Regions from separate parts of the Rhodococcus sp. RS1C4 genome, predicted to be linked through region 1. Evidence: predicted binding sites of a transcription regulator. Region 1 holds the regulator's gene; the other holds the start of a gene.
The links. Region 1 encodes HspR, which represses chaperone genes until heat shock. Its sites were predicted from a motif close to ANNTGAGTNNNNNNNACTCANNT; they were not measured.

Region 1 (10,288 bases):
CTCGTCATGCTGCCGAGCGGCGCTCCGATGGTCCATCGGTCCCCGACGGAGGTGCTCCCCACGAGCGCCGGGCTGACCCACCCGCCCGTGACGCGCCGGATGTGGAATTCGATCTCGCCCGCTGCGTTCGCGGGAATCGCCGGCGACAGGTACCGCCACATGCGCGGACGGCTCGGAATCGACACACTGACGTACTGTCCGGCACTGTAATCCAGAGGCTCGTCGAGCATGAGCCGCACGATCGACACGTCGTCGAGAACACGCAGATGCTCGACGACGGTGCCCTGCCACACCGGCGGTCCGTCGTCGGCCTCCGCCGCTTCCATCATCGTGCCCGCCATCACCGCGATGACCTCGCGCCAGGCGGCGTCGACCTCGTCGGTCCAGATCTCGTTGCCCGCGAACTGCTCCAGGGCCGTGATCAGAGCATCTCCGACGGCCGCGTAGTGCGCGTCGACGATCCCGTACTTGCGGTGATCGCGGCCGAGCTGAGCCAGGAACGGCAGCAGGCGGTCGAGGTCTTCGAGCTGATCGATGGCATAGGCGATCGCCGTCACCAACTTGTCCCGCTGGGACTCCATCGACGCGGGGAAGAAATCCCGCACCTCGGGATTGCGAGCGAACAGAATGGCATAGAACGAACGCGTCAGCTTCTCCGGACCACCGTCGACGGCCGCGACCGCTTTGAACGTGGTTCTCACAAGCGAAATCGCCCGAGCATCCATCTCTCGAAGGCCCCCTCACCGCGTAGAAGTCGGCGTCCGACGTCTACCCGGACGTGCGCCAAGGCAGCCGGCACTAGTTTCTCGACCGCCGTGATTTCCAGGCAGTCTAACCCAGTGACTCGGACATGACCCACCGAGCGGATTCACTCGACCTGATTTGACTGCGTTAACCGGGAAATAGCTTGCCACGTTCGGCAATAACCAACCCAGAGGTCGAAATCGCTTGAGTCGCATCGATTTCCAGGCCTTTTCACCGACAGTTCGAGGACCTAGGATTCGGTTGCGTCGAATCGAGAACATTCAGCGGGACCGATCGAAACGGGGTAGGCAAAACGTGACTGTCGCTGTCGGGGCGGACGTGAAGGAACCAGCGAACGGCCGAAAAGTCGGGCCACGTATCGACGATCCCGGCCTGAGCGCGCGCCTCACCGAGTGCCGCGAGTTCTTCGACCAACCGGAACTGCAACACCTACCCGCGTCTCGGGCGACGCAGGCGCTCGCCGAGCTCCGCGCCACGGGCACCTACGTCCAATCCGCCGAGGAGATCCTCGTCGGCGCCAAACTGGCGTGGCGAAACCACGCACGGTGCGTCGGACGGAAACACTGGCGCACCCTGAAGCTGATCGACGCACGGCACGCCACCACGGCACAGGGCATCGCCGACGCCTGCTTCGAGCACCTCCGCGTGGCCACCAACGGCGGCGCACTGCAATCCATCGTCACCGTCGGCCCGCCGCCCCTGCCCGACGGCCGCGAATACCGGATCATCAGCCCCCAACTCATCCGCTACGCCGGCTACCGCGCCGACGACGGCACGATCACCGGCGACCCCGCGCACCTCGAACTCACCGCCCTGGCCCAGCGGCTCGGATGGCGCGGCGAGGGCACCGCATTCGACGTACTGCCACTGATGATCTCCACGCCCGACGAGCCGATCCGCTGGTTCGACGTCCCCCGCGACCTCGTACTCGAAGTCGACCTCGTCCACCCCAACTACCGCTGGTTCGCAGGGCTCGGGCTCAAATGGCACGCCGTACCCGCCGTCTCCAACATGGACCTCGAGATCGGCGGCGTCCGCTACCCCTGCGCACCGTTCAACGGCTGGTACGTCAACACCGAAGTCGGCGCACGCAACTTCAGCGACACCGACCGCTACGACATGCTCCCCACCATCGCCAAGAAACTGCGCCTCGACATGAGCTCGGAACGGACACTGTGGCGAGACCGCGCACTGGTGGAACTCAACCGAGCCGTCATCCACAGTTTCCGCGAAACCGGCGCTTACATGGTGGATCACCACACCGTCGCCAAGCAGTTCGTCGACCACGTCGACCGCGAAGCCCGAGCCGGCCGCGCCTGCCCGACGGACTGGTCGTGGATCAACCCGCCCATGTCGTCCGGCATCACCCCGACCTTCCACCGGCTCTACGATCCACCCGACATGGACATCCGACCCAACTTCGTCTCCCGCGGGGCGTCGGGTTGCCCGTTCGGGTGAATGCCAGACCGAGTGACCGAACGACTCATTCGGTCACCAACCGAGGGTGAACGCGTGGGTTCCAGCCCAAGCACCTGGTGCAGCACGCGCACCCACTGAAACCCGCGCACCCGGGGCCGAGTGCCGATGCAGCCGGGGGCCCGGGCACGAAAAAGCTCGCCGACGCACAGGCGTCGGCGAGCGTGGGTCGGTTGTCAGCGCTGGTTGCGCGGTTTCCAGACGACGAGAGCGTTCCGCTGAACCGGTACGAGGTCGCGGCGGTAGCTCGCGTGGACGTTCGCGAGTTCCTGGGCGAGCTCGGACACTCGCGCCTGCAGAGCTTCGACCTGGTTGGTCAGCTCGATGATGCGCTTGATGCCGGCGAGGTTGACGCCTTCGTCCTGCGACAACCTCTGCACCTCGCGGAGCAACGCGACGTCGCGGGGCGAGTACCGACGCCCACCGCCGGTGGTCCGGTGCGGGGTGACCAGACCCAGGCGGTCGTAGGTGCGCAGCGTCTGGGCGTGCATTCCCGCAAGCTGTGCAGCTACGGAGATGACGAAGACCTGAGCGTCGGGGTCACCGGGAGTGGAGCCTACGGATCGACCAGAATTACCTTGGCCCGAACCCTCGCCAGTAGGAACAGTCATTACGCACCTGCCCACCCGGCCCGCGGGTCGAATCCGCTGGCCTTCTCGGCTTCCAGATAAGCGTTCAATGCTTCGGTGGCCGGGTCGTCGAGCTTCTGCGGGACCGCGACCTTGACCGTGACCATGAGGTCACCGGGAGTACCTGTCTTCTTCGGAACACCTCGTCCGCGGACGCGCAGCACCCGACCGTCGACAGTTCCCGGCGGCACCTTCACGCCGACGCGGCCGTCGAGCGTGGGAACCGACAGCGTGGTTCCGAGTACCAACTCGCCGTAGCTGACCGGGACGGTGACCGTCAGATTGTCGCCGTCGCGTCCGAACACCTTGTCCGCTCGCACGCGCACCGTGACGAACAGGTCACCCGACGGAGCTCCGCGGAGTCCTGCTTCACCTTGGCCGGCGAGACGGATCTTCTGACCGTCGGACACGCCCGGTGGCACGCGCACGGTGATCGTGCGGGTGCGGTTCTGCACGCCCGTTCCGCGGCAGTCGGCGCACGGGTCGTCGATGATCGAACCGGTCCCGCGGCAGTCGTCGCACGGCTCGCTGAACCCGAACGCTCCCTGGTTGCGGTTGATCACGCCCGCGCCGTTGCACTTGGGGCACACCCGCGGACTGGTCCCGGGCTTGGCACCGCTGCCGTGGCACGTGGTGCAGGACGACGGACTGGTCAGACGCAGCGGAACCGTCACACCCTGCGTGGCTTCACGGAAACCGAGAGTGGTCTCGGTCTCGACGTCGCTTCCGCGTCGCGGACGACTGCTCGAGGTGCGCTGCTGAGTGCCGCCGCGGTTGAACAGGCCACCGAACAGGTCGCCGATACCGCCGTCGCCACCACCTTGACCGAAGATGTCGCCGACGTCGAACGTTTGCCCGCCGCCGCCGAATCCGCCTGCACCAGGACTGAATCCGCCGCCGCCCTGGCGACCGAAGCCGCCCGACGCGAACAGCCGCCTGGCCTCGTCGTACTCCTTGCGTTTCGCCGGGTCCGTCAGGACCGCATTGGCCTCGCTGACGGCCTTGAACTTCTCCTCGGCTTTGGCGTTGCCGGGGTTGGCGTCGGGGTGATTGTCCCGCGCCAACTTGCGGTACGCCTTCTTGATCTCTTCTGCAGATGCGCTGGAGGAAACGCCCAGCTCCTTGTAGAAGTCCTTCTCGATCCACTCCCGCTGGCTCACCGGGCGTTTCCTCCTTCCGCGCTATCTCTTTTTACTGCTCGTCGGATGCAGGCGCATCCGAGTGCTGTCCAGCATCGTCGACGACGCCGACCATTGCCGTCCGCAGAACCCGCTCGCCGAGCTTGTAGCCCGGACGCATCAGGGTCCCGACGACGGGATTGCTTCCGTCGCCCTCGTGCGAGACGGCCTCGTGGACCGCCGGGTCGAACGCGTCACCCTCGGCGCCGAACGTGGTCAGACCGATGTTGGCGAACACTCCCGCCAACTTGTCCGCTACCGACTTCAGCGGCCCGGTCTCGAGATCGCCGTGCTGACGCGCACGCTCGAGGTCGTCGAGGACGGGAAGAAGCTGGGACACGACGGACGCCTTGGCGTTCTCCGCTCCCGTCTGCTTCTCCCGATCGGTTCGACGCCGATAGTTGGCGTACTCCGCCGACACTCGCTGCAGATCCGCAGTGAGTTCGGAGACCTGCGTGTCACGCGGGTCGACGACCACCTCTGCTTCGATGCCCTCGTCGTCCACCGAGTCGGGTTGGGGCGCAGTGCCGGTGCCCGCGAGGGGCTCCGGTACTGCGTCACCTTCCCGAGGCTCACCGGTCTGCGGATCGATCTTTCGCTTGTCCACGAAAGTGACCGGTTCCTGCTCGGTGTGCTGCAGATCGTGATCGCTGTCGCGGGGGCTCACTTCTTCTCCGCGTCGTCGGCCGGCTCGTCGACAACTTCTGCGTCGACGACACCGTCGTCAGCAGCCTGAGCTCCCCCTTCTGCGCCGCCCTGTTCCTTGGCCTGAGCCTCGTAGATGGCGGTGCCGAGAGCCTGCGACTCGGTCGACAGCTTCTCCACGGCGGTCTTCACTGCCGAGATGTCGCTGCCTGCGAGAGCCGACTTGGCCTCTTCGATGGCTGTCTCGACGCGTCCCTTGAGCTCGGCGTCGACCTTGTCCTCGTTGTCCTTGACGAACTTCTCCGTCTGGTGGACGAGCGACTCGGCCTGGTTGCGGACCTCGGCCTCTTCGCGACGAGCCTTGTCCTCGTCGGCGTGAGCTTCCGCGTCGGCGACCATGCGGTCGATCTCTTCCTTGGACAGACCGGAGCCGTCCTGGATCTTGATCGTGTTTTCCTTGCCGGTGCCCTTGTCCTTGGCCGTGACGTGCACGATGCCGTTGGCGTCGATGTCGAAGGTGACCTCGATCTGCGGGACGCCGCGAGGAGCCGGGGGCAGCTCGGTCAACTCGAACGAGCCGAGGAGCTTGTTGTGCGAGGCGATCTCGCGCTCACCCTGGAAGACCTGGATCTGCACCGAAGGCTGATTGTCGTCAGCGGTGGTGAAGGTCTCGGACCGCTTCGTCGGGATGGTGGTGTTGCGCTCGATGAGCTTGGTCATCACGCCACCCTTGGTCTCGATGCCGAGGGACAGCGGCGTGACGTCGAGGAGCAGAACGTCCTTGACCTCACCCTTGAGCACACCGGCCTGCAGTGCAGCACCGACGGCCACGACCTCGTCCGGGTTGACGCCCTTGTTGGGCTCGCGTCCACCGGAGAGCTCCTTGACCAGCTCGGAGACGGCAGGCATACGCGTCGAACCACCGACGAGCACGACGTGGTCGATGTCCTTGACGGCGATGCCGGAGTCCTTGACCACTGCCTGGAACGGCGCACGGGTGCGGTCGAGCAGGTCGGAGGTGATCTTCTGGAACTCGGAGCGGCTGAGCTGCTCGTCGAGGAACAGCGGGTTCTTGTCGCCGTCGACCGTGATGTACGGGAGGTTGATCGAGGTGCTCTGTCCGGAGGACAGTTCGATCTTCGCCTTCTCCGCAGCCTCACGCAGACGCTGCAGGGCCATCTTGTCCTTGGTCAGGTCGATGCCGTTCTGAGCCTTGAACTTGTCCACGAGCCAGGTCACGATGCGCTCGTCCCAGTCGTCGCCACCGAGGTGGTTGTCACCGGACGTTGCACGGACCTCGACGACGCCGTCGCCGATTTCCAGCAGGGAGACGTCGAAGGTGCCGCCACCGAGGTCGAAGACCAGAATGGTCTGCTCGCTGTCGCCCTTGTCCAGGCCGTATGCCAGCGCAGCCGCGGTGGGCTCGTTGACGATGCGCAGAACGTTGAGGCCTGCGATCTGGCCGGCTTCCTTGGTGGCCTGGCGCTGCGCGTCCTCGAAGTACGCCGGAACGGTGATGACCGCGTCGGTGATTTCCTCGCCCAGGTAAGCCTCGGCGTCGCGCTTCAGCTTCTGCAGCGTGCGCGCGGAGATCTCCTGCGAGGTGTACTTCTTGTCGTCGATCGAGACGGTCCAGTCCGTGCCGATGTGGCGCTTGACGGAACGAATCGTGCGGTCGACGTTGGTAACCGCCTGGTTCTTCGCGGGCTGGCCGACGAGCACTTCACCGTTCTTGGCGAAAGCGACGATCGACGGGGTGGTGCGTGATCCCTCGGAGTTGGCGACCACAACCGGCTCGCCGCCCTCGAGGACGGACACGACCGAGTTGGTGGTCCCGAGGTCGATACCGACCGCACGAGCCATAGTGTTTCCTCCTGTTTGTTGCTTGATTGGTTCCTAGCTGAGCGAACTGCACTCAAGTCTGCAAGACGTTTTCGACTTCTGTCAAACCGGACTTGAGCCCCATCCACTCAAGGCTACGAAAGCTCTAACGGAGGCGGTTGCAGATTTGTTCCCGGCCGGCGCTCCGCGCCCTTATGTGAGTGGGACAGCACTACGCCGCGACGGCAGATGCTCGTCGCGGCGTAGTTCGTCGTGCGTAGTCGGTGCGCCCTGCGGTGTGCGGGCTGGGAGAAGTCTCTTACTCGCCGTCCTCGACGGGTTCGGCCGGGGAGCAATCCAGGGTCAGGAACTCGACCTTGACGTTGTCCACGTAGTTGGCGTCGAGCTGAGGCGAGAAGGCCACGGCCCCGGCGGGACGGGAGACCCACGCCGCGTCCCCACTGGGAACGGTGATGGTGGCGTCTTCGCCCTTGACGATCTTGTCCTCGGTGACGGCACCGGCGGGGGCCGGGATCGCTCCGTAGTTCACCGAGACGTTCGCGGCGTCGCTCTCGCCGACGTTCTTCACTGCCACCTCGAGTGCGACGACCTTGCCGTCCTCGGGCTTGTCGGCGGTCTTGTCGACGCACGTGGTTCCGAGCGTGACGACCAGGTCGGTCGATTCCGCGACCGAGGATCCGAATTCCGGGGCCGTCGGCTCGGGCTCGGCCGACGCGATGGGCGCCAGGGCGACCGCACCGACGGCGGCGGCGAACACGGCCGTCGAGGCCAAGACTGTGGTGCGGGCAAAGCGACGCATGTGTGACTCCTGTGACTGAAGTGGCTGTTGTTGCGTTCAACTATTACCTATTACAAGCAGACTTTCCAGACCGGGCAGTCTCGATACGGACACGGTCCGATACACCGGTTGTCTCGGCTTACACGCATGTAATTCGGTTTCGACCCCCAATTTTCAGGGCATGCGGGGAACTCTGCAGAAGCAGCGCCGGGTACGTAGGGTTTGGAAGAAAGCGAGGCTACGGAGGCACATGGATCCCGAAGTGCAGCACGAACCGAGCGAGATCACCTACGACGAGAAGTTCTATCCCGCCAGACCCAAGCCGCTGCGCCCCTCCGTACGTCGAGCGAACCGAAACGGTTCCACGCCCCAGGACGGCGAGCCCTCGGCCGACAATGCCGAATACGTCGAGTGGCTCACCGAGCAGTCGATGCTGCGCGACGCCAAGCTCATCGCCGAGCAGCTCTCCGGCAAGGGCAGCATGTGGCAGAACCCGTATGCGGACCCCAATCCGCGTGGTGCCGTCGAGCGCGCACCCGTCTGGTTCACCGCGTACCCGATCTCCGTGATCAACGCTCCGCGCACCAGCTTTCTCAACACCCTCGGCGACGAGGCCCTGTGGCAGGCGTTCTCGGACATCGGGATCACCGCGGTCCACACCGGACCGGTCAAGGTCGCGGGTGGTATTCACGGATGGCGACCGACACCGTCGGTCGACGGCCACTTCGACCGCATCGGCATGCAGATCGACCCGGCGTTCGGCTCCGAGGACGAGTTCCGACGCCTGTGCGTCGTCGCGGCCGCGTACGACGGGATCGTCATCGACGACATCGTGCCCGGCCACACCGGCAAGGGCGCGGATTTCCGGCTCGCTGAAATGGCGGTCGCGGACTATCCGGGCATCTACCACATGGTCGAGATCGAGCCGCAGGACTGGCACCTGCTCCCCCGCGTGCGCGCAGGGGCGGATTCGCAGAACATCGATGCCGAGGCCGAGGCCAATCTCGCGCGCGCCGGCTACATCATCGGCCAGTTGCAGCGGGTGATCTTCTACGAACTGGGCGTCAAGGAAACCAACTGGAGCGCAACGGCTCCCGTCATCGGTGTCGACGGCGTCGAGCGACGCTGGGTGTATCTGCACTACTTCAAGGCGGGACAACCGTCGATCAACTGGCTGGACCCCTCGTTCGCGGGGATGCGCCTGGTGATCGGCGATGCGTGCCATTCGATCGCCGATCTCGGTGCGGGTGCACTTCGGTTGGACGCCAACGGATTCCTGGGCGTCGAACGCCGCGCCGAGGGTCCAGGCTGGTCCGAGGGGCATCCCCTGTCCGAGGCCGCGAATCACCTGATCGCCAGCGTGGTGCGCAAGATGGGAGGGTTCACCTTCCAGGAGCTGAATCTGACGATCGACGACATCAAAGCCATGGGCACCAACGGCGCCGATCTGTCGTACGACTTCATCAACCGGCCCGCCTACCACCACGCTCTGGTCATGGGAAACACCGAGTTCCTGCGCCTGACAATGACGTTGGCGCGCGATCACGGCGTCGACCCGGCATCGCTGGTGCACGCACTGCAGAATCACGACGAGCTGACCTTCGAGCTCATCCACTTCGCCACACTGCATGCCGAGGACGAGTTCGAGTACTGCGGTGAAGTGGTGAAGGGGTCCGACCTCGGTGATCAGATTCGCGCGGAACTGACCGATCGCCTGACCGGCCGCTGGGCGCCGTACAACCGCACGTTCACCACCAACGGAATCGCCTGCACCACAGCCAGTGTCATCACTGCCTCGCTCGGCATCCGTGATCTCGATCGCATGGACGAGTCCGACATCGAGACGGTGAAGACGGCGCATTTGATGCTCGCGATGTACAACGCGCTGCAGCCGGGCGTGTTCGCGCTGTCCGGCTGGGATCTGCTGGGCATCCTGCCCATCGACGCCGACGACGTGGCCGACCTCATCCGTGAGGGCGACACGCGGTGGATCAACCGTGGCGCGCACGACCTGATGGACAGCTACCCGGATGCGGTGCGCTCCGAGTCCGGTATTCCCCGAGGCCGCAGCCTCTACGGTTCGCTGCCCGAGCAGCTGAAGGACCCGTCGTCCTTCGCCCGCAGGCTCGCGCGAATCATCGAGTTGCGCAACAGGTACGGAATCGCCACCGCCCAGCAGCTGGACGTGCCGACGGTGTCGCACAAGGGCCTGCTGGTGTTGGTCCACGAACTGGGTCAGGGCACCATCCAGGCAACCGTCATCAACTTCACGTCCGACGAGGTGGCCGCGACAATTCAGTCGAAGCATCTCACCGCGGGTGCCGGGGTGTACGACATGTTCGACGATTCGGACATCGGCGTCGTCGACGAGTTGAACAGTTTCCCGTTGACACTGGGCCCGTACCAAGGAATCCCGGTGATCCTGCGCTAGTGCAGAAGCTCCGGTACGTCGACGGATAGGATCTTCACCCGTGACCGAACCGGAGAACAACCGCCGAGAACTTCGCCCGCAGCCGGAGCGCCCCGAGTTCGCCGTCGAGCCGCTCCGGCCGCGCCAGGACTCGAGGGGATCGAGCGTTGCCTTCCGGATGGCCCTCGGTGCTTGGGCCGCCGTGACCGTCGTCGCGCTGGCACTGGCAGCCGTCGTTGCTCTGAACTACGACGCGGTGCGCTCTGCGCTCGAAACCGCGGTGTCGGACGACGGTTCCGGCGCCACCGCGTCGGAGATCTCGGACACGGTGACCGTGACGTTGCTCGGGAGCGCTGGGGTGGGCGCCGTGCTGCTGATCGTCGCGGCACTCGGATTGAGTCTCGCGGCATCCGGAAGGTCGCGATCCCATGGGGCACTGAGCGGGCTCCGCTCCCTGTCAGGCGTCGTACTGCTCGTGGCAGGGTTGGCTGCGACGGGCGCGTTCGTGCTGTTCTGGTCCTTCATGTCCGACGCCGGGTCGGTGGCGGCGGGCGCGCTTCAGTGG
Region 2 (10,288 bases), on a different contig from region 1:
GGATGCGGCCGTACCGAAGTTCGGCTGCCTTTCCCAGATCTCCGTCGCGTTCGGCACGCTCGGATTCACCGCGCAGGTTCTCGAGTTCTTCCTTGAGGACGCGAACCGAATCGATGGCGTTCTTCTCGTTCTGCCAGCGGGTGCTCAACTGGTTGAGCTTTTCCTGGCCGTCGGCCAGTTCCGCGCGCAGCTTCTCGAGACGAGCCTTCGACGCATCGTCGGTCTCCTTCTCGAGCGCCATCTCCTCGATCTCGAGTCGCCGGACGGCTCGTTCGACCTCGTCGATTTCGACGGGACGCGAGTCGATCTCCATGCGGAGACGCGACGCGGCCTCGTCGACCAGGTCGATTGCCTTGTCCGGCAGGAACCTCGACGTGATGTAGCGGTCGGACAGTGTGGCGGCGGAGACGAGCGCGGAGTCCGTGATGCGCACACCGTGGTGCACCTCGTAGCGCTCCTTGAGCCCACGCAGGATGCCGACGGTGTCCTCGACGGACGGTTCGCCGACGTAGACCTGCTGGAATCGACGCTCGAGCGCTGCGTCCTTCTCGATGTACTTGCGGTACTCCTCCAACGTGGTCGCACCGACGAGCCGCAGTTCACCGCGCGCGAGCATCGGTTTGATCATGTTGCCCGCGTCCATCGCGGACTCACCGGTCGCGCCAGCTCCGACGATGGTGTGGAGCTCGTCGATGAAGGTGATGACCTGGCCGGCCGAGTTCTTGATGTCGTCGAGCACGGCCTTGAGCCGCTCCTCGAATTCACCGCGATACTTCGCACCGGCGACCATCGAGCCGAGGTCGAGCGAGACGACGGTCTTGCCGCGCAAGCTTTCCGGCACGTCGCCGGCGATGATGCGCTGCGCGAGACCTTCGACGATGGCGGTCTTGCCGACGCCGGGCTCACCGATGAGAACCGGGTTGTTCTTGGTGCGGCGGGACAGTACCTGTACGACACGACGAATTTCGGTGTCGCGGCCGATGACCGGATCGAGCTGACCTTCGCGGGCCCGGGCGGTCAGGTCGGTGCTGTACTTCTCGAGCGCCTGGTAGGTGCTCTCGGGATCGGCGCTGGTGACGCGCGCGCTGCCGCGGACAGTCTGGAAGGCGTCGCGCAGGTCGTTGGGTCCGGCGCCGTGGCCGGTCAGGAGCTTGGCGACGTCGCTGTCACCCGTCGCGAGTCCGACCATGAGGTGCTCGGTGGAGACGTACTCGTCGTCGAGTTCGGTAGCGAGGTTCTGCGCAGCCGTGATGGCCGCCAGCGCTTCGCGACCGAGTTGCGGAGTCGTCGTGGATCCGGTTGCCGACGGGAGTCGATCGACCAGGGTGCGAGCTTCACCGCGCACAGTCGCAGGATCGACGCCGACAGCCTTCAACAGGGGGGAGGCGATGCCGTCGGTCTGATCGAGCAACGCCACCAACAAATGCGCCGGACGGATGTCCGGGTTTCCGGCCGCGGATGCGGCCTGCAGAGCGGCACTGAGTGCGGCCTGCGTTTTCGTGGTGGGGGTGAAACTGTCCACCGGTCACCTGCTTTCTGCTGGGAGAAAATTTGATGTCGGTGGGTACAACGTACCAAGACTTGAGTCTGTTCCGCTCAAGTCTGATTTTCTCAGTTTTCTTCTGTGGCCAGTGGTGTGTAATCGGGATACCCTCGGGCGGTCTACTTTGGAACCGTCTAGCTGCGGCGGAGGATGATCGATGCTCGATGCACGGGCGATCTCCCTGGTTCGTGCCGGTTTCAAGTCCGTTCTGGCCGCTGAGAACGGTCCGGCACTTCTCGCACGGTCCTTCTACGCCCAGCTGTTCGTCGACCATCCGGAGTTCCGGGCGTTCTTTCCGGCGTCGATGGACCAGCAACGCGACCATTTCGTCCGTGCGCTGGCCTACATCTTCGACAATCTCGACAAGAACGAGCGCGTCGAGTCGTTCCTCCAGCAACTTGGCCGAGACCACCGCAAGCACGGCGTCGACGGCACCCACTTCCGAGCGGGTGCCTCGGCCCTGATCTCGGCGTTCCGCAACTTCGTCGGCAACGAGGTGTGGACGGACGAAGTCGAGGACGCCTGGCATCGGACGCTAGCGCTCGTCACCGACAACATGGCCGTTGCGGCGGACTCGGACGAATTGCCCCCGTACTGGGGCGCCACGATCGTCGAGCATCAACGGGTGCTCGACGATCTGGCGATCATTCGCCTCCAACTGGACGAGGGCATTCACTACTACCCGGGTCAGTACGTGAGCGTGCAGATTCCGCAACGCCCCAAACTCTGGCGGTACCTGTCGCCGGCGATTCCGTGTAATCCGCAGGGCGAGATCGAGTTTCACGTTCGGCGGGTGTCCGGCGGTTGGGTGTCCCCCGCCATGGTGACCGAGTCGGTCGTCGGCGATCGATGGGCCGTCAGCCCTCCTTTGGGTGGATTGCAGATCGACCGAGGAATCGCCGAGGACGTGCTGATGATCGCAGGCGGCACCGGCCTGGCGCCGCTCCGTGCTCAGGTGATGGACATGGCTCGACGCAGCCACAACCCGCGAGTGCACCTGTTCGTCGGGGGCACGTATCCCCGGGATCTGTACGACGCCGAGACCCTGTGGCAGCTATCGCTGTCCAACCCGTGGTTGACGGTGGTTCCGGTGACCGAGGAGGACGAGAATCCGTGGTGGCATTCCGGTCCGACGCCGGAACTGCCGTGGGGCATGCATCATCGGCTGCACGGGTCCATCGGGAAGGTCGTCACGCAGTTCGGCTCGTGGGCGGACCGGCAGATCCAGATTTGTGGTTCGCCGTCGATGGTGCGGACGACGCTCTACGCATTGCGGAAGGTCGGCACCCCGATGGAACACGTGCAGCACGATCCGCTGTGAGCAGTTAACGCTCGGCAAACGGCCTGCGCTCGAACCCGTGCCTCGTCGATCGTTCGAATGACGTGGTCGATGGCGGGGCCGCGCCAGGCTCCGCATTTCTCCGGTCGTCCGATCCGAAAGCAACACGTTCTACCGTTCGTCGCGCCGAAACAGCCAGTCGGCCTGGAATGTGGTTACCTACTCGTTATCGTTTCCGGGCCGCGTCGAAGACGGCCCGGTCATACCGAGAAGGGTGAGAGTAGATCCCGATGCCTGCAGACTTCGCGGCACGGTTGAACAGTCTGTTCAACACGGTGCATCCACCTGGCCGTAAGCCCCACACCAATGCAGAAGTCGCCGATGCGCTCGCCGAGCACGGCCACCAGATCTCCAAGCCGTACATCTCGCAGCTGCGTTCCGGTCAGCGGACGAATCCGTCGAACGACACCGTTGCTGCACTCGCCCGGTTCTTCAAGGTGAAGCCGGATTACTTCTTCAACGACATCTACGCGCGCAAGATCGATCACGACCTCGAGTTGGTGACTCAGCTCGAAGGCTATGGCCTCAAGCGTCTGTCGGCGCGTGCGTTCGATCTGTCCGAGGAGTCACAGAATCTACTGAGCTCGATGGCCGAAAAATTGCGTGCCAGTGAGGGGCTTCCGGAGATTCCTCCGGACAGCACGCGTTGACTCGGCCGATAACCGGGCAGTAACTGCAGCCAGACGATCAGGGGGATGACACGCGGTGATCTTGATTCTCTTCGCGGGAGGAACAGCTCTCGCGGTGTCGATTCTGCTCACCCCGATGCTGATCCGGCAGTTCTCGAAGCAGGGCTTCGGCCAAGAGATTCGGCTGGAAGGACCGGCGAGCCATCAGTCGAAGCGCGGAACACCGACGATGGGCGGCGTCGCGATCCTCGTCGCGCTGTGGGTCGGATACGGCGGGGCGCACGTGGTCGGCATCGCATACGACGGCGGGGGCCCTTCGGCGTCGGCCTTGCTCGTCCTGGGTCTGACGACGGCCCTCGGCATCGTCGGTTTCGTCGACGACTACACGAGCCTGCGAAACAAGAGGAACCTCGGACTCACCGCGCGCGCCAAGTACGTCGGCCAGATCGGCGCTGCGGTCGTGTTCGCGCTTCTCGTCCTTCGCTTTCCGGACAGCAACGCAGTGACGCCCGGCAGCCGAAACCTGTCCTATGTCCGCGACTTCGCCATCGTGTACATGCCGACCCTGTTGTTCGTTGGCTTCATTTGTGTCCTGGTCGTGGCCTGGTCGAATGCGGTGAATCTGACCGACGGGCTCGACGGCCTCGCCGCGGGATCGATGGCGCTGGCCCTGGGGGCCTACACCGTCGTCACGTTCTGGCAGTACCGGCAGTCCTGCAGCACCGACCCACGCGTCGGGTGTTACGACGTGCGGGATCCTCTCGATCTCGCGATCGTCTGTGCCGCCGCGGCCGGTGCGTGCATCGGCTTCCTGTGGTGGAACGCCGCGCCCGCGAAGATCTTCATGGGTGACACGGGATCGCTCGCTCTCGGCGGTCTGCTCGCGGGTCTGTCCGTGGTCACCAAGACCGAGCTGCTCGCCGTTGCGATCGGCGCGTTGTTCGTCGTCGAGGCTGCGTCCGTCGTCATCCAGGTCGCGATCTTCCGCACCAACGGTGTTCGGGTCTTCCGCATGGCACCGATCCATCATCACTTCGAGCTCGCGAGTTGGCCGGAGACCACCGTCATCATCCGGCTGTGGTTGATGGCAGCCATCGCCTCGGCACTCGGTATGGGTCTGTTCTACAGCGAGTACCTCTCGGCGGTCGGCTGATATCGATCAGCCGGCGGCTTTCGCTGCGATCCGCGCCTGAACTTCCGGGCGACGCAGCGGCGGAACCGTCGGTGGCGGCTGGCGACGCTCGGGAAGCGCGTCGAGCAGTCGATGAGTGGTCGCGGTGACCTCGGCAACTGCGAGCTCGAATGCATCGCGGGTGGCGTCGGACGTCTTCTGAACGCCACTGACCTTACGGACGTACTGCCGGGCCGCAGCCTCGATCTCCTCGTCCGTCGCGTGCGGTTCCAGCCCGCGCAGGGTGGTGATGTTTCGGCACATACCAGCCACGATAGACTTTTCCGCCGGTCTTCACGTCCTGAGCAGCCCGTCGAGTGCACGCAGGCACAGCGCCTTGACCTCGTCCTCGCTGATGGATCGGCGATCGAGCCAGTCCATGCAGACCGCACGCACGAACGACACCCAGCCACGCAGTGCCGTCCGGGTGATCTCGTCCTCGCGAATCTCGGCGGGCAGCGCGGCCAGAATCCGCTGCTGCTGCACTTGCAGTTCGTCGGCGAGGATGGCCTGGATTTCCGCGTCGCCCAGCATGGCACCGCGGTTGATGGCCCGGACGCCGTGTTCGTGCTCGACGGTGTAGCGAATGTAGGCGTCGAGGCCGGCCGCGACCTGATCCGCCACCGGCAGTGACGTGTCCGGCGCGGTCGTGTCGAGAATGCGCGCGGACTCGACCTTCAAGATCTCCGCGAAGAAATCCCGCTTCGACGCGAAGTAGTGGTACATCAGGCCCCGCGACACTCCGGCGAGGTCGGCGACCTCCTCGATCCACACCTCGTCGTAGGGCCTGTCGGCGAACAGCTTCGACCCGATGTCGAGTAGTTGCGCGCGCCGCAGGTCAGGGGAGAGTCGTTTTCGAACGCCGTTCATCACCCAGGATGCTACTTGACACGAGTTCAGTAGCGAGTACGTTCACTGTTGTATCCGAGTTCAGTAACGAGCGAAGAGGTCGCACATGGTCGTCGACGTCGGAGTACGCAGCGCAGCGCTCCCCCACCCGCCCCGACGCCTGCCCGTCCTGGGCGACGTCGTCGGCGCCCACGCGTCGAGGCCGGTCCAGGACTCGATGGCACTCGCCGCCCGGCTCGGCCCGATCTTCGAGCGGGTAGTCCTCGGTCGCCGCTACGTGCTCGTCTCCGGCGCCGACCTCGCGGGGGAACTGTGCGACGAGTCCAGATTCGTCAAGCACGTGTCCCCTGCGATCGAAGGTCTCAGGTCCGTCGGCGGTGACGGACTGTTCACTGCCTATTCTCACGAACCGAATTGGCAGAAGGCACACGACCTCCTGCGCCCCGCGTTCGCTCAAAGCGCCATGCGCGGATACCACGACATCATGCTCACTGTCGCGTCCGAGCTTGCGGCACACTGGCGTTCGCAGACCTCCGTCGACGTCTCCTCGGACATGACGAAGCTGACGCTGGACACCATCGGGCGCACCGGGTTCAGCTACGGTTTCGATTCCTTCAGCCGAAGCAAGCCCCACCCCTTCGTCGACGCGATGGTCGGGGTGCTCTCGCACAATCAGCGTCGCGAAATCGTTCCCATCCCCTGGTTGGCGAACCTCGTCTTCAAGAAAGCCGACCGGCGCAACCTCGCGAATCAGCGTTACCTCGAACAGGTCCTCGACGACATCGTGCGCACCCGCCGCGACGAACGTTCCGACCCGGGCGCCCATGCAGATCTGCTCGAGATCATGCTGGACGCCGCGCGGGATTCCGGGAACCCGAATGCGCTGAGCGAAGTGAACATTCGCCAGCAGATACTGACCTTTCTGATCGCAGGCCACGAGACCACCTCGGGGGCATTGTCGTTCGCCCTCTACTACCTCGCGAACAATCCGCACGTACTGGACGCCGCACGCGCGGAGGTCGACGAAGTCTGGGGCGGTGAAGCACCGTCGTTCGAGCAGGTACCCAAGCTGCGCTACGTCCGGCGAGTACTGGACGAGACCCTGCGGCTGTGGCCGACAGCACCTGCCTTCGCGCGGGAAGCCCGGGAGGATACCGTCATCGGCGGTGTACACGAGATGAAGCAGGGCGATTGGGCGTTCGTGCTGATTCCCGGGTTGCATCGCGACCCGGTCTGGGGTGAGAACCCCGAAGTCTTCGATCCCGATCGCTTCGTCTCGGCCGAGGTGCGCTCACGCCCGGGCCACGTCTACAAGCCCTGGGGCACCGGCGAACGTGCCTGCATCGGAAGACAGTTCGCGATCCACGAGGCCGTCCTCGTACTCGGTACGTTGCTGCAGCACTTCGATTTCCAGGCAGATCCGACGTATCGCCTGAAGGTCGAGGAGCGGCTGACGCTGATGCCGAAGGATTTCCGGCTGACGGTGTCAATCCGGAAGTAGCGGCACGGACAGTCCGGAGTCGCGGCCCAGCAACACCCCTCGGGTCAGTGCCTTCTTCCCGAACTTACTGTGCACGCCGTCGAGAGCGATGTCCAACGCCGATGCGCTCGGTGCGTCCTGCACCCCGCTGCGCGGTGGCGCATCGAACTGCAGCTCGAGCTGCTCGGCGCCCGTGCGCTCGATGTTCGCGACGGTCACCCCGACCAGTGTGATGCCCTGATCGGCGATCAGAGGCGCAGCATCATGCAGCAACGCGAGGGCGGCATCGAGAATGTCCCGAGTGTCCGCTGTTGCCCGGTTCAGGGTGTGCGAGCGCGTGATCTTGGTGAAGTCCGCGAACCGGAGCCGCAGAACGACCGTGCGGCCGGTCCGCTCGGCGGCACGCATCCGCTGCGTCACGCGGTCCACCAGAGCGATGAGCGAGGCCTCGACGTCCTTCGGTGACGTCGGACCACGCCCGAGTGCATGCTGGGCGCCGATCGAGCTGCGTCCACGGTAGGTCTGCACGCGTCGGGGATCGCGGTTGTTGGCCAACGAGTACAGGTGATGCCCCGCGCCCTTCCCCAGAATCGACACGATCGACGCCTCGGACTGCGCGGCGATGTCACCGACGGTCACGATGTCGAAGGCATGCAGCTTCTCCGCCGTCACCTTCCCCACGCCCCACAACAGCTCGATCTTCAGAGGGTGCAGGAACTCGAGCTCACGTCCCGGCTCGACGAGCAGGAGGCCGTCGGGCTTGCCGACTGCGCTGGCGACCTTCGCGAGGAACTTGGTGCTCGCGATGCCGACCGTGATGGGCAGCCCTACCTTCTCCTTGACCTCGCGTCTGAGCCGCTGCGCCACCTGCACCGGAGTGCCGCGGATCTTTCCCAGACCGGTGACGTCGAGAAACGCCTCGTCCACCGAGATCCCCTCGACGAGCGGGGTGGTGTCGCGGAAGATCTCGAAGACGGCCTTGCTCGCCTCGATGTAGGCGTCCATCCGGGGAGGAACGACGACGGCGTCGCGGCACAGTGCCCTGGCCTGCGACCCACTCATCGGGGTACGCACTCCGAAGGCCTTCGCCTCGTAGCTTGCCGCGAGCACGACACCGCCGCCCACGAGGACAGGTCGTCCTCTCAGGCGCGGGTCGTCCCTCTGCTCGACCGACGCGTAGAACGAGTCGAGATCGGCATGCATGATCACGAACATATGTTCGCACGCCGGTCCGACATGTGCGGATTTACTCAGGCGGTGACGTGGTGGATGTAGCACCAGCGCCAGTTCTCGCCTGGTTCGGCGGACTCCATGACGGGGTGCGTCGTGGCATGGAAGTGCGCCGTCGCATGTCGCTTGGGCGACGAGTCGCAGCAGGCGACGTTGCCGCATTCGAGGCATTGCCGAAGGGCGACCCATTCCGTCCCCTCGCGGATGCATTCATGGCACGTACCGTCGGACACGTTCTCCGCCACCGGGTATCGGTCCAGTTCCTCGCACCCCGCCCCGGGATGGACGCGCCGCGCATTGGACACCTTGATCTCGCTGCGGTCCTCACCCGCGATGTCGATCATCGACTCCTCGACGTCGAGCATGGCGAGAACCTCGCCGACCACCTCGGACGGGACGGTGCCGGTGCTTCTGATCTCCAGTATCCGCGCGCGCTCGGCCTCGATCATCGTCAGGCGAACCCGCGCGTACAGCTCGCTCGGGGTCTCCTGTTCGGCGGTGGTACCCAGCCGTTCCCACGCCGAGAAATTCCGCTGCTCGACGCGTTGGCGGACCAGGGCTTCCACTCCGTGCGGGTCGTCGTACTCGAGGTCGTCCAGTGCCTTCTCCCCGGCCTTCGACGCCTGCTGCAGCAGGGTCGCCCGCGCCAACGCGTCGTCCATCGGGTCCGGCGACGGCACCTTCAACAGACGAGCGAGGACCGGCAACGTGAGGCCCTGCACGAACAGGGTTCCTGCCACCACGGTGAATGCGATCAACAGCAGGATTTCGCGGTACTCGGTCCCCAACGGGATCACGAACGCGGCGGCCAGCGTCACCACTCCGCGCATGCCGGCCCACCCGATCAGGAGCGTGTAGCGCCAGGACGGGACCACACCGGTCGACGCGTCGGCGCCGGGGTGAATCAGCGCGAAGCGCGCGACGAACACCCACACCATGCGGATCGCGATGACGCCGACGAGTGTCGCGGCGCAGACGGCAATGATCGTCGTCGCGGGCAGAGCACTGGTCCCGACGTCGCGGAGCAGCCACGACGCTTGCAGACCGATCAACAGGAAGACGGCGTTCTCGAGGATGTAGGCGATGGTTCGCCAGTTGATTCGCTCGGCGATTCGAGACTGCGCGGACTGCAGAATGGGCGCCTTGTGCCCCAGCAGAAGCCCGGCGACGACGACGGCGAGCACACCCGACGCGTGCACCTCCTCGGCGAGAAGGTACGCGGCGAACGGGACGATGAACGAAATGGCGGTGTCGAGAACAGGATTGGTCAATCGCCGACGCAGTTTCGCGACGATCACGAAGGTCACCAGACCGATGGCCACGCCCCCGCCTGCGGCCACGAGGAAGTCCAGTCCGACCCGACCGACGTGGACCGAATGTCCGAGGGCGAAGATCGCCGTGCTCAGCGCGACCAACGCGGTGGCGTCGTTGAGCAGGGACTCCCCTTCGAGAATGGTGACGACGCGACGAGGCAGTCCGATGCGGCGGCCGATCGCAGTGGCTGCGACGGCGTCCGGAGGCGCGACGACGGCACCCATTGCCAACGCCGCCGGCCACGAGATGCCGGGGAGGAGTGCATGTACGACGGCACCGATGCCGAAGGTCGTCGCGATCACCAGAACGATCGACAGCAGCAGGATCGACCGTCGGTTGGCATTGAAGTCGACCAACGACGATTGAATTGCCGTGGCGTACAGCAGCGGCGGCAGCAGTCCGAGAAGCACCACCTCCGGTTCGAGGTGGATCTCGGGGACTCCGGGAACGTACGACGCCGCAGCCCCCACGAGAATCAGCAGCAGGGGCGCCGGGACGTCGAGTCGTTCGGCGAGTGCCGCGACCGCGAGGACACCGATCGCGAGCACGACGAGCAGGACAGCAATCTCCATGAGGAGATTGTGCTCCCGGCGTCGTCGTCCGTCAGACGCGGTCCAGGCGCTGCACGTAGTGCAGTGGTGGGTCGATCGGATTGTCCGCGTCCAGCTGCGCTTCGCCGATACGGCGAAACCCGGCCTTCTCCAACGCTCGCCACGACTGACGGTTGCCCGCG

Region 2: a site for HspR is predicted at 1,580-1,602, ahead of clpB (ATP-dependent chaperone ClpB). Genes of this name have one in related genera too.

What each region holds. Positions count from the first base shown of each region.
Region 1 is NZ_NOXZ01000012.1:97,490-107,777, forward strand. It holds gene CH289_RS05120 (globin domain-containing protein) at 1-725, opposite strand, end outside; gene CH289_RS05125 (nitric oxide synthase oxygenase) at 1,084-2,223, shown strand; gene CH289_RS05130 (heat shock protein transcriptional repressor HspR) at 2,418-2,852, opposite strand; gene dnaJ (molecular chaperone DnaJ) at 2,852-4,030, opposite strand; gene grpE (nucleotide exchange factor GrpE) at 4,062-4,715, opposite strand; gene dnaK (molecular chaperone DnaK) at 4,712-6,556, opposite strand; gene CH289_RS05150 (Pro-kumamolisin, activation domain family protein) at 6,834-7,334, opposite strand; gene treS (maltose alpha-D-glucosyltransferase) at 7,564-9,744, shown strand; gene CH289_RS05160 (hypothetical protein) at 9,785-10,288, shown strand, end outside.
Region 2 is NZ_NOXZ01000023.1:384,936-395,223, reverse strand. It holds gene clpB (ATP-dependent chaperone ClpB) at 1-1,522, opposite strand, end outside; gene CH289_RS12655 (globin domain-containing protein) at 1,701-2,864, shown strand; gene CH289_RS12650 (helix-turn-helix domain-containing protein) at 3,113-3,532, shown strand; gene mraY (phospho-N-acetylmuramoyl-pentapeptide-transferase) at 3,588-4,664, shown strand; gene CH289_RS12640 (DUF2277 domain-containing protein) at 4,671-4,946, opposite strand; gene CH289_RS12635 (TetR/AcrR family transcriptional regulator) at 4,977-5,552, opposite strand; gene CH289_RS12630 (cytochrome P450) at 5,638-7,032, shown strand; gene dinB (DNA polymerase IV) at 7,018-8,226, opposite strand; gene CH289_RS12620 (Na+/H+ antiporter) at 8,262-10,127, opposite strand; gene CH289_RS12615 (GNAT family N-acetyltransferase) at 10,159-10,288, opposite strand, start outside.